Regions from separate parts of the Bradyrhizobium sp. AUGA SZCCT0177 genome, predicted to be linked through region 1. Evidence: predicted binding sites of a transcription regulator. Region 1 holds the regulator's gene; each other region holds the start of a gene.

The links. The regulator LexA, encoded in region 1, represses DNA repair genes until DNA is damaged. The targets are predictions, from matches to a motif close to TGTTCNNNNTGTGTTCNG.
Region 2: a site for LexA is predicted at 1,699-1,716, ahead of JQ597_RS35560 (DNA recombination protein RmuC). Genes of this name have one in related genera too.
Region 3: a site for LexA is predicted at 2,369-2,386, ahead of JQ597_RS18595 (helicase-related protein). Genes of this name have one in related genera too.

The regions. Positions count from the first base shown of each region.
Region 1 is NZ_JAFCMA010000001.1:370,852-375,208, forward strand. It holds gene JQ597_RS01920 (molybdopterin molybdotransferase MoeA) at 1-1,059, shown strand, start outside; gene lexA (transcriptional repressor LexA) at 1,274-1,981, shown strand; gene JQ597_RS01930 (hypothetical protein) at 2,229-2,468, shown strand; gene JQ597_RS01935 (hypothetical protein) at 2,608-3,024, shown strand; gene JQ597_RS01940 (ComEC/Rec2 family competence protein) at 3,067-4,357, opposite strand, start outside.
Region 2 is NZ_JAFCMA010000052.1:29,903-34,259, reverse strand. It holds gene fmt (methionyl-tRNA formyltransferase) at 1-907, opposite strand, end outside; gene def (peptide deformylase) at 1,048-1,575, opposite strand; gene JQ597_RS35560 (DNA recombination protein RmuC) at 1,747-2,955, shown strand; gene JQ597_RS35555 (AmpG family muropeptide MFS transporter) at 3,121-4,357, shown strand, end outside.
Region 3 is NZ_JAFCMA010000015.1:5,628-9,984, reverse strand. It holds gene JQ597_RS18595 (helicase-related protein) at 1-2,277, opposite strand, end outside; gene JQ597_RS18590 (DUF3108 domain-containing protein) at 2,709-3,521, opposite strand; gene rpmB (50S ribosomal protein L28) at 3,917-4,225, shown strand.

The DNA of each region.
Region 1 (4,357 bases):
GCGATGGACGGCTATGCGGTGCGATCGGCCGACGCCGCCGACCTCTCCGCGCGGCTGAAGGTGATCGGCGAAGTCGCGGCGGGCCGCCCGTTCGAGCGCATGGTGGGCCCGGGCGAAGCGGTCCGGATTTTCACCGGCGGGGTGATCCCTGATGGCGCCGACGCCGTCATCATCCAGGAAGACACGGCTGCCAGCGGCGACCACGTCACGATCACGGAAACCGCCAAACCGGGACGGCATATCCGCGCCGCCGGCGCCGATTTCCGCGAGGGCGATGTGCTGCTCACCAGGGGAAGCCGCCTCACCGAACGCGACCTGTCGCTCGCCGCCGGCATGAACTATCCGGAACTCGCCGTGATCAGCCGCCCCAAGGTGGCGGTGCTCGCCACCGGCGACGAGCTGGTGATGCCGGGCTCGATCCCGGGCCCCGGCCAGATCGTCTACTCCAACGGCTATGCGCTGCGCGCGCTGGCGCGGGCCGAGGGCGCCGAGACCATCGATTTCGGCATCGCCGCCGACACGGTCGAGGCGACCACCGACGGCATCCGCCGCGCCCGCGCATCGGGCGCCGACATCCTGATCACGATGGGCGGCGCCTCGGTCGGCGACCACGACCTCGTCAAGCGCTCGCTGGAGGCCGAGGGCGTGGCCATGGCGTTCTGGCGCATCGCGATGCGGCCGGGCAAGCCGATGATGCACGGGCGCCTCGGGGCGATGCGGGTGATCGGCCTGCCCGGCAATCCGGTCTCGTCCTATGTCTGTGGTTTCCTGTTTCTGGTGCCGCTGATTCGCGCGCTGTCGGGCCGAAAAACCATCCATCACGCGCGTGAGACCGCCCTGCTCGGCCGCGATCTCCCCGCCAACGACCAGCGCGAAGACTATCTTCGCGCACGACTTGAAGAGCGCGAGGACGGTGCGTTGATCGCGGTGCCGGTGAGCCACCAGGACTCGTCGCTGCTTGGAAATCTCGCTGCGGCACGGGCGCTTTTGATACGTCCGCCGTTTGCGCCGGCGCTGCCGAAAGGCACGCCATGCGAGTTCCTGCGCCTGCCGGAATGACGCATCGCGGCGGCCTGTTCGGGCGAAGTCGGCGCGCGTTCACCTGAAATTAAGTGGTTGCGGAACATGTATCGAACATATAGTGTTCGTTCATGATTTGTTTCGAGAGCTAGTGTCTACAAATGGGAGTTTTGGACTTCCGAATTTGAGACCGCACTCGCAACTGAACTGAACGACCACGAATTACGACGCGCCAACCGGGGGATTGCTCGAGATGCTTACGCGCAAACAGTATGAACTTCTGCGTTTCATCAACGAACGGCTCAAGGAAGCCGGCGTGCCGCCCTCCTTCGACGAAATGAAGGATGCGCTCGACCTCCGCTCCAAGTCCGGCATCCACCGCCTCATCACCGCCCTGGAAGAGCGCGGCTTCATCCGCCGCCTGCCCAACCGTGCCCGCGCCATCGAAGTCATCAAGCTGCCCGAGCTTGCGGGCGCCGGTAACGGCAACGGCCGCCGCGGCTTCACTCCCAGCGTCATCGAAGGCACGCTCGGCAAGGTCCGCGCCGCCAGTGCGTCCGCCGAGGACGATGGCAACCGTCCGGTCGCCGTTCCCGTCATGGGCCGGATCGCCGCCGGCACCCCGATCGAGGCGCTGCAGACCCGCAGCCACACCATCAGCGTACCGCCTGACATGCTCGGCTCCGGCGAACATTACGCGCTCGAAGTCCGCGGCGATTCCATGGTGGACGCCGGCATTCTCGACGGCGACATGGCGCTGATCCAGCGCAACGAGACCGCCGACACCGGCGATATCGTGGTGGCGCTGATCGACGAGGAGGAAGCCACCCTGAAACGCTTCCGCCGCCGCGGCGCCTCGATCGCGCTGGAGCCTGCCAACACCTCCTATGAAGTCCGCATCCTGCCGCCGAACCGGGTCCGGATTCAGGGCAAGCTGATCGGGCTGTACCGGAAGTACTGAGGGCGGCCCGCTTTCGCGGGCGCTTCTGTTCGGTAACGACATCCGTAAGCGCGTCATGCCCGGCCTTGTGCCGGGCATCCACGTTGTTGGCTGCAAGATCAAGACCCGGCCCTGACGGAGAACGGTGGGGCCGCGCGTCGCACAATTGCCCAGAATGCGGCAAAAACTGTGCGGGCGAGGATGGTTGGTTTGACGCGTTTTCAACTCGAAGACGCAAAAACCGGGGGGACGAGACGTGGTCAGCAGTATGATCACCAAGATCACCTGGCAGAGGGCGGGACTCGTGACCGAGCCGGGCCGCTACATGCTCCGGTTCGGCTGGCTGATGGTGACGGCGGAAGATCTCGCGATCTGGCAGCAATATCCGGAGGCTGCGTTCACGCTGGTCGCGCTGCCCGGGATTGCCGACGACGGAAGGGAGCAATTCCATCTCGGCGCCTTCGAACTGCCGCTGCCGCCGATGCCCGAAGATCCGCAGCCGTCGTAGCGCGTTTGTGATCGGGCACGCCGGCCTTTCCGTCGCACTATTGCCCAGAACAGGAATAGACTTTGCTCAAGTCCACTCTGATAGAGGCCAGCGCCTCGAGGGAGGCACGGGTCTCTATCTCTTACGAGGGAGCGATCCGATGTGTGACTATAGTTTGCACGCGATGGCAACGCGTCCTGCTGAGGTCGGCGAGACATTGATATCGACCACCTTCCGCGGCACCTCGACCCGCGGCTTTGCCAGCGAACGCGACCCCGCAGTCGCGGTCTGCATGCTGCCCGGGACCGAACTGGCCTTCGCGCAAGACGTCAAATACGACAATCGCTGGATCTGGACGCGGACGATCGGTTTTCGCGTCGGCAAGTTCAACACCATCGATCCGCATATCAAGGAACGTCACCACGACGCGATCGAATTTCCCGACGGCAGCCATGTGCTGGTGACGCAGCTTTGCGAGGGTCAGCGCGTCACCGTGCTGCAATTGCCGGTGGTGCATCCGATTCCCGAGCGCACAACAACGAAGGCGGACACGGCGACACCGCTTTCCACCGGTTGAATTCCGCGCCGCCGGTCGCGCCCCGCCGGGGAACGTGAATCCTTATTCCTCGGCCTGGAGATCCGCTTCCGACGGGGTCGCATCGACCGCACGCGGCGCCGTACGGCGCGGCGCGAGGATGGTTGTCTCCGCGTCCCCCTCGCCCGCGATCGCCGGCGACCATGGACGATCGACGCCCCGGAGCTTGACGGCATCGATGGTAAATCCGCTGCCGCTTCGCCGCAGCACCATGGCGCCCTGCCGCCGCAGACGCTCCGCAGAGATCACCGAGGCGCCGCACGCCGCAGGCGCCTGCCTTGCGGTGACCACCAGCGCCGCGCGCTCACAATCATCCGCCAGCGCTTCCGGCCGCAGCGCCAATGCCACGAACCCGCCACCGGCGCCTTGCATCACGCAGCCGCTCTCGTCGCATGAGACGCCCTCGGTGAGCGAGGCATCGGCAGGCTTTCGGGCGTCGGCATCCCCCGCCAGCCATTCCTTGACGAGGAAGCCATCCCTCGCGGCGCCCTTGGCCGCGCGCATCAAATGCAGTTTGCCGTCCTGGCCGCGGACACCGACATTGCGCCCGTCGGCGGAGATCAGGATGTCCGGCTGCGGCACCCTCGCCGCCCACACCGCCGCCACCAGCACCACGGCCGCGCCGGTATAGCGCAGCGGCGTCCGCAACAAGCCGAGCAGGATGATGCCAAGACTCGCCGCAATCAGCGGGCCGATGCCGAACGCCGGCACACGACCAACCGCGCCCGGCAAGGCCGCGACCCATTGCGTGACAACGATCATCCAGTCGATGCCGACGCCCATGATGGCCCAGAACACACCGTCAAAACCAAACGGCATCGCAACCAGGCCGAGCAGGCCCGCCGGCATCACCAGCGCCGAGACCACCGGCATCGCCGCGAGATTGGCGAGCACGCCATAGGGCGTCACCCGGTGGAAATGAAACGCCGCGTAAGGCGTGGTGGCAAGGCCCGCCACCAATGAGGCCAGGAGCAGCATCGTGATCTCGCGGCCGCCCCACAGCGCCACCTGCGCCGTCGCGGAATGATCCGGCTGCGCGAACAGGCGCGGCATGCCGAGTTGCACCAGCGCCACCAGTCCGAGGGTCGCCGCAAACGACATCTGGAAGCTCGGATGCACCAGCGCCTCCGGTGCGATGGTCAAGACAATGAGGGCCGCGACCGCGAGCGTTCGAAACGTGATGGCGCGGCGGTCGACCATGACCGCGATCAGCACCACGGCCGTCATGAAGAACGAACGCTGGGTCGCGACTTCAGCGCCGGAGAGCAACAGATAAAACGCCGACGCGGCGAGTGCCGCCACCGCCGACCATTTC
Region 2 (4,357 bases), on a different contig from region 1:
GCGGCGTGCCGCGCAGAAAATCCGGAGCTTTCATCGGTGCCTTGCCGGCGCGCTGCAATTCCAGAATCCGGATCGCACCGTCGCCGCAGGCAATCGTGAGCTGCTCGTCGAGCACGTCACCCGGCGCCCCTGCGCCTTTCGCCGGCTCGCAGCGCAGGATCTTGATACGCGCCGCTTCACCGTCGAGTGCGGCCTCGCACCAGGCGCCGGGAAACGGCGACAGCCCGTGAATATGCCGCAGCACCTCACGCGCCGGCCGGCTCCAGTCGATCCGCGCCTCGGCTTTCTCGATCTTGGCCGCGTAGGTGACGCCCTGCTCGCTTTGCTTGCGCAATTGCAGGCCGCCGCGTTCCAGCCCGCCCATCGCGCGCACCATCAGGTCGGCGCCCAACGGGGCCAGCGCGTCGTGCAAATCGGCTGCGGTCATGGTGTCCGATATGGTGAGGCGCTCGGCCATCGCGACGTCGCCGGTATCGAGGCCGACATCCATCTTCATCACCATCACGCCGGACTCGGCGTCGCCTGCCATGATGGCGCGATTGATCGGGGCAGCGCCGCGCCAGCGCGGCAGCAGCGAGCCGTGCAGGTTGAAACAGCCGAGCGGAGGCGCATCCAGGATCGCCTGCGGCAGGATCATGCCATAGGCGACGACAACGGCGGCATCGGCGTTGTGGGCGCGAAACGCGTCCAGCGCGTCCGGCGTCTTCAATGTGGTCGGCGTCAACACGGATATGCCGAGCCGCCGCGCTTCCTGCTCGACGGGCGTCGGTTGCAGCTTCATGCCACGCCCGGCCGGCTTCGGCGCGCGGGTATAGACGCACGCGATCTCATGGCCATGGGCCACGAGCTCCAGCAGCGTCGGCACCGCGAAATCGGGCGTGCCCATGAAGATCAAGCGGAGAGACATGTTCGAAGGATGTCCTACGGAGATTCTAGTTTACTAGTCATGGCCGGGCTTGTCCCGGCCATCCACGTCTTTGACGCCGCAAGTAAGAAAGACGTGGATGCCCGGCACAGGGCCGGGCATGACGGCAGAGAGAGTCTGGCCTACTCCGCCGCCCGTTTCGCGGCTTTGGTAAACTTCTTCAGCACACGATCGCGCTTCAGCTTGGACAGGTAATCCACGAACAGCACGCCGTTGAGGTGATCGATTTCGTGCTGGATGCAGGTCGCGAACAGGCCGTCGGCGTCCTCCTCATGCACCTTGCCGTCCAGATCGGTGAAGCGCACGCGCACCTGCGCCGGCCGCTCCACCGCCTCGTAATATTCGGGGATCGACAGACAGCCTTCCTCATAAACCGACAGTTCCTCGGACGAGGAGATGATTTCCGGATTGATGAAGACCCGCGGCTGCGGCTTGGTCTCGCCGTCCTCGGTCTTCTTGGCCAGATCCATGGTGATCAACCGCAGCGGCTGGGCGACCTGGATCGCGGCGAGGCCAATGCCGGGCGCGTCGTACATGGTCTCGAACATGTCGTCGGCGAGCTTGCGGATCTCCGCCGTCACCTTCTCTACGGGTTTGGAGACGAGCCGCAACTGTTTGTCCGGCAGGATGATGATTTCTCTTAATGCCATGATGGGGCGATTTAAGCTGCCGGTTTGCCGGGGTCAATGCGCGGCGGAACCGGTTAAGGCGGCCTTAACCATGATTTTTAAGGCCGCGTTAACCACTAAAATTAGGGTTTCATTTACCATAAATGTTCCCTCTTCGTTCGTGCAAGTCGGCGAATCGGCTACAAGCAGGCCATGAACGAGATTCTTTTTGTGGTCGGCGACCTGCCGATTCGGACCAGCGACGCGCTGATCGGGTTCGGCATGCTGGCGCTGGTGCTGCTGCTGACCATTGCCATCGTGATTGCCCGCTCCGGCCGGCGCGGCGCGGAACTCGCGATGGCGCAGGCGATCCGGGCTGACGAGCTGGAAGAGCGCCTGAGCGAGATGTTGCGGGCGCAGAGCGAATCCACCGGGCGGGTCGACGCGATGGGACAGGCGCTGGCCGGCCGCCAGGCCGAGATGGCCCGCGCCGTCAATGAGCGGCTGGATTCGGTGACCCACCGGGTCGGCCAGTCGATGGAAGCGACCACGCGCAACACCATGGACAGTTTGCGCGCGCTGCATGAGCGGCTCGGCATCATCGACAATGCGCATAAAAATCTCACCGATCTGACCTCGCAGGTCACCACGCTGCGTGACGTGCTCGCCAACAAGCAGTCGCGCGGTGCGTTCGGCCAGGCGCGGATGGAAGCGATCGTCCAGGACGGCATGCCGAAGGGCGCCTACGAGTTCCAGTATACGCTCTCGACCGGCAAGCGGCCGGACTGCGTGGTGTTCCTGCCCGACCAGCGCCCGCTCTGCATCGATGCGAAATTTCCGCTGGAAGCGATGACCGCGCTGCACGACGCGCGCACCGACGAGGAAAAGAAACACGCCACCCAGCGGCTGCGCGCCGACGTGATGAAACATGTCAGCGACATCGCCGAGAAATACCTGATATCAGGCGAGACTCAGGACACCGCGCTGATGTTCGTGCCGTCGGAATCGGTCTATGCGGAGATTCACGACGGGTTCGACGACGTGATCCAGAAGGCCTACCGCGCCCGCGTGGTTCTGGTGTCCCCGTCGCTCTTGATGCTGGCGATCCAGGTGATGCAGCAGATCCTGAAAGACGCGCGGATGCGCGACGCCGCCGACCAGATCCGCACGGAAGTTCTCAATCTCGGCGACGATCTCAACCGGCTGCGCGACCGCGTCGTGAAGTTGCAGAAGCATTTTGGCGATGTGAACGAGGACGTCCGCCAGATCCTGATTTCCGCCGACAAGATCGAAAAGCGCGCGGGGCGGATCGAGGAGCTGGATTTCAGCAAGTCCGAGCCGCCGCCCGAGGCCCCGCGCATCGTCAAAACAGGCGCACCCGAGCTGTTTCCGTTGCAGCGCAAGCTGCAGGCGGGGGAGTGAGATCTTCCCTTCTCCCCTTGTGGGAGAAGGTGGCGCGAAGCGCCGGATGAGGGGTCTCTATCCGCGGAGACAGACCCCCCACCCGTCTCGAATGAGCTACGCTCATTCGATCCACCCTCTCCCACAAGGGGAGAGGGGAAGAGCCGAATCTGCTAACACCTCATCATGAACGCTCCTGAAGCCCCCTCGACATCGGCAACACCACCCCGCGCCTCCTGGCGCGAAGCGTGGGCGGTCTATCTGCAGCCGCGCGTGCTGATCGTGATGATGCTCGGCTTCTCATCCGGGCTGCCGCTGGCGCTGTCGGGATCGACGCTATTGGTTTGGGTCAGCGAGAACGGGGTCAGCCTCGGCACCATCGGCCTGTTCACCCTGGTCGGCACGCCCTACACGCTCAAGTTCCTGTGGGCGCCGCTGGTGGATGGCCTTAACATTCCGCTGCTGACGCGCTGGCTCGGGCGGCGGCGCGGCTGGCTGGTCTTCACCCAACTGCTGCTGATGGCCGCGATCCTCGGACTGGCGCTGACCGATCCCGCGCGCTCGCCGTTCTTCGTGGCGCTCGGCGCCCTGCTGGTCGCAACGACGTCGGCAACGCAGGACATCGTGGTCGATGCTTACAGGGTCGAAAGCCTTGCGGAGAACGAACAGGCCGCCGGTATGGCGTCCTATGTGGCGGCCTATCGCGTCGGCATGGTGGCGTCCACGGCCGGTGCGCTGTTTCTCGTCACTGGCTTCGAATATGTCGGGCTGAGCCGGCTCGATGCCTGGATGGCGAGTTTCGCGGCAATGGCGGCGCTGGTGCTGATCGGCATCGTCACGGTGCTGTGCGCGCGGGAGCCGGAGCAGTCCCGCATCGCTGACGCCGCAGCAGGCGGAAAGCCTTCGGTCAGCCGCATCGCCGAGGCCGCGATGGGCGCTTTCAGCGAGTTCCTGACCCAGCGCTATGCCATCGTCGTGCTGGTGTTCGTGATGCTGTTCAAGTTCACCGACGCCTTCGCCGGCGCGATGACAGTGCCGTTCATCATCGACATCGGCTTTACGCGCAACGACTACGCCATCATCGTCAAGGGCGTCGGCCTGGCCGCGACCCTGGTCGGCGGTTTCGCCGGCGGTTTCCTCGCGCGCGGCACCTCGCTGGTAACCTGCCTGTGGATCGGCGGCCTGCTGCAGGCGGTATCCAATCTCACCTTTACCTGGCTGGCGCTGGTCGGGCCGCAGCAATGGGCGCTGACCGTCGCTGTCTCGGTGGAAGCGTTCACCGGCGCGATCGGCACGGTGATCTTCGTCGCCTATCTATCTGCGCTGTGCAAGAACCCGCTGCACACCGCCACGCAATACGCGCTGCTCACCGCGCTGGCGTCAGTCGGCCGCATCTATCTGTCTTCTGGCTCGGGCTATGTGG
Region 3 (4,357 bases), on a different contig from region 1:
CTCCAGAATATCGACGCGCACCGCGCGCTCGCCGCACTGGCGATAGCCGAGCACGCGATAGGCATCGCGCGCCAGTGCCTTGTCGACCGCGAACGAGGTCCGGCCGCTACTCGCCAGATGCTGCGCGCCTGACAGCGCCGACATATCGACATTGTCCTGCTTCTCGGCCCACAGCAGCGAGGCGAGAGAGCGCGCGGCAGGCTTCAACAGGCCCGGGAAATAGATGTGATAGGCGCCGAAGCGCACGCCGTACTTGCGCAGCGTCGCGCGCGAGGGCTGGTCGAGATCCTTCATCTCGGCCGTGATCTTCGAACGCTCGAGCACGCCGAGCGCCTCGATCAACTGGAACGCGATGCCGCGCGCAATGCCGGTGATGTCCTCGGCCTTGGCAAGGCCGAACAGCGGGCCCAGCAGCTTTTCGATATGCGTTTTGAGCCACAAATCGAGCCGCGTTTGCACGGCTTCGCGCGCGGCGCCATTGAGGCGATCGTCGGAAATGATGCGCAGGCGCGGATGCAGCGCGTCGTCGGCCGCGACCAGTTTCGCCACCGCATCGCCGGTCCAGCGGATGGTGCCGTCTGACGTCAGCACGAACGCGTCGTCGGGCGCTGCGGCGAGTTTCTCGGCGCGCGTGTCGATCTCGCCGGCCAGCACCTGCTGTGCTGCCGCCTGCAACGCCTTGGCGTCGCTTCCGGCCTCCGCCGCATCTGGTGCAAAGGTGAATCCGTCGAGGCGGCCGATCACATGGCCTTCAACGATCACTTCGCCGGTCTTGCCGATTTCCGTATTCAAAACACTGTTCTCCCGCAGGCGGCGCATCAATACACTGGTACGGCGGTCAACGAAACGCTCCGTTAGCCGTTCATGCAGCGCATCGGACAATTTATTTTCGACCTCGCGCGTGATCCCCTGCCAATGATCGGGGTCACCCAGCCAGTCCGGCCGGTTGGCGACGAAGGTCCAGGTGCGGATTTGCGCGATCCGGCCCGACAGCGTGTCGATATCGCCGGTGACGCGGTCGGCCTGGTCGACCTGGGCGGCGAACCATTCGTCGGGAATCCGGCCCTTTTTCATCAGGAATCCGTACAGCGTGGTCACGAGTTCGGCATGGGCGGCGGGTGCCAGGCGCCGATAATCCGGGATCTGGCAGGCGTCCCACAGCCGTTCCACGGCGGCCGGCCCGTGGGCCATTTCCCGGACCTCGGCGTCGCGTGCCGCATGATCGAGCACGCGCAAATCCTCGGCAATCGGCGCGCGGGTCAGCACTTCGTGCTGCGGCGAGAGCGCCAGCGAGACCTGCAGGCTGCCGAGCGAGGCGAAATCCAGCTTGGAATTGCGCCACTGCAGCATTTTGACGCTGTCGAACGTGTGGTTCTGCAGCGCGTTCACCAGTTCCGGCTCGAACGGCGCGCAGCGGCCCGTGGTGCCGAAGGTGCCGTTGCGCGTGGCGCGGCCGGCGCGGCCGGCAATCTGTGCAAACTCGGAAGGGTTGAGGCGGCGGAACTGGTAGCCGTCATATTTGCGGTCGGACGCAAACGCGACGTGATCGACGTCGAGGTTGAGGCCCATTCCCACAGCGTCTGTCGCGACGAGATAATCGACGTCGCCGTTCTGGAACATCTCGACCTGCGCATTGCGTGTGCGCGGTGACAGCGAGCCCAGCACGACGGCCGCGCCGCCATGCTGGCGGCGGATCAACTCGGCGATCGCGTAGACTTCATCGGCCGAGAACGCGACGATCGCGGTCCTTCGCGGTTGCCGCGTGATCTTGCGGTCGCCGGCGAATTCAAGCTGCGACAATCTGGGCCGCGTGACGATCGACGCGCCCGGCAGCAGCCGCTCGATAATGGGGCGCATGGTCGCAGCGCCAAGCAGCAGCGTCTCGTCGCGGCCGCGGCGGTGCAGGATGCGATCGGTGAACACATGCCCGCGTTCGAGATCCGCCGCGATCTGGATTTCATCGACCGCGAGAAACGACACGTCGATGTCGCGCGGCATCGCTTCCACCGTCGAGACCCAGTAGCGCGGGTTCTTCGGCTTGATCTTCTCCTCGCCGGTGATCAGCGCGACGCTATCTGCTCCCGCGCGCGCGGCGATCTTGTTGTAGACCTCGCGCGCGAGCAGCCGCAGCGGCAGGCCGATGATCCCCGACGAATGCCCGAGCATCCGCTCGATCGCCAGATGCGTCTTGCCGGTGTTGGTCGGCCCCAGCACCGCGGTAACGCCGGCGCCGGGAGCGCGTTCATGTCCAAACGTGGACGAGTAGGAGAAAGCCATAATTTGCAGGTGTTTCTTTGATTCTCAGCGGCGCCGCGCGGCTTGCTATGTGTGTCAGTTTGCGACGGTGATGCGGTCGCGGCTTAAGCTATGGAACGAGTCTAGAACGAATCGCGCCCGAATCGCTGACTCTTACTTAAACTGGCTTCGTTCACCGCAACATCCAGCGTTAGCGCTCATGATGCGGCACTAGATCAAGTTTGCCTGGGCTCCACAAGGCGGGGTTTTCAGGCGAATTCCTTAAAGGTTGAGAGGGCTCGGAGTCGAATCAGAAAGGGTGAAGAGTCAATGGGATTCATTCTCTCGTCGTCCCGGCGAACGCCGGGACCCATACGCCGCGGCCGTGCCGTTTTGAGCCGGTCGAAGTTGCACCTGCTGCAACAATGAATGCCTGTGGTTATGGGTCCCGGCCTTCGCCGGGACGACGGCCGTTACTGCGTCTTCGCCACCCTTGGCGGCGCCGCCGTTGTGACAAAACTCGTGGCTTCCAGCATCGCAGGCCCGAACGGGGTCGGAATCGTCATGCGGAATGGAACCAGGATGCGGGTGCCGGCGATCGGCACGAAGGCGATCTCGATGTTGCGCTGGGCGGCGAGGTGCTTGATCACCGGACGATCGGGGATATAGCCCGCGACCGGCGTGAAATAGACCGCGCAGACCACCGCCGGCCCATGATAACCGCGCTCGGCCTTCACATTTTCCATGCGCTTGTAATCGAGCTTGAGGTCGTAGCGCAGCCGGCCGTCGAAGATGCCGGTGCCGGTGCGGCAGGCCTCCGGCGACAGCGGATCGCCCGTTCCAGGCACGCGGATCATCGCGCCCGTCATCGGATCGAGCACGTTTTTGCGATGCGCTTCGGTCACGACGATGCGGTCGGGATCAACAGGCGGTTCCGGATCGATGGAAAAATCCTTCACTCCCCCGTTCGCGATCACGAGGCGGATGGTCTCGGATTTCTTCGAACTCGTGGTGGTCGCGGTATAGGCGTTGGCGACCAGCGCGCCACCCACGACGCGGCCCTGGGAGGCGCCGGAACCCTTGCCGCCCGAAAACGCCTGCAACAGGCCGGTGGAACCGCCCTGCGCGGACGCGGAAAACGCATCATCGCCGATTTCGATGGTCCAGGTGCCCTTGCCGACAGGAATGCCGGCCAGCGACGCCTCGTAATGGGCATCGAGCCGGCCCTGCGCGGAGGCTTCCAGCGGCGCCAGCCACAGCAGGACGCCGGCCGCAAGACTGCCCACCAGGCCGAAACGATGCGAAATGGCACGTGTGGTCACGTAACTGACGGTCCTGCTGGCGTGAGCTCTTGCTTATGTAGTCAGAAATATCCGGCAAACAACGCGTAATGGCCTCCTCGCGGCGGCTCAATCCGCGGGGAACACTCATGTCGGCGGGGATTGCGCCCTTTATATGGTCCTAACGTCTTGATATCCTTAAACCCTTGTAATGGCTTCCAAACCGGCAATGCCGCCCTCTTAGGAGTGCGCAAAATCTTAAGCGAAACCCCGCAAAACCTTGACGCCTAGGGCCTGCCGCCCTATACGTCCGCGGTTCCTGGAAATGGACATGATTTTGGACCCCCGCGCGGCGCCATGATGCGCTTGCTGATTGCGGGGATGGAAGAGGATTTTGTGCGATGTCTCGGCGCTGCGAACTGACGGCCAAGGGCCCGCTGGTGGGTAACAAGGTGAGCCACTCGAACATCAAGACCAAGCGGCGCTTCCTGCCGAACCTGGTCAACGTCACCTTCATCTCCGACGCGCTCGGCCGCAACGTGCGCCTGCGCGTCTCGACCAACGCGCTGAAGAGCGTCGACCACAATGGCGGCCTCGACGGCTACCTTCTCAAGGCCAAGGCCGACGTGCTGTCGCCCCGCGCGCTGGATCTCAAGCGCGCGATCCAGAAGAAGGTCGGCAAGCCGGAATACGTGAAGAAGGCGAGCTGAGGGGTTAGCTCCGCTTCATTGGCGGGCTTTAGAGTTTTGAACGGCTGGGTCGAAGGACCCGGCCGTTTTTGTTTTTGGATGGCCCGTGCAGTCCCGAATTGTCGGCCCCATCTGGACTCAATATTCATGACC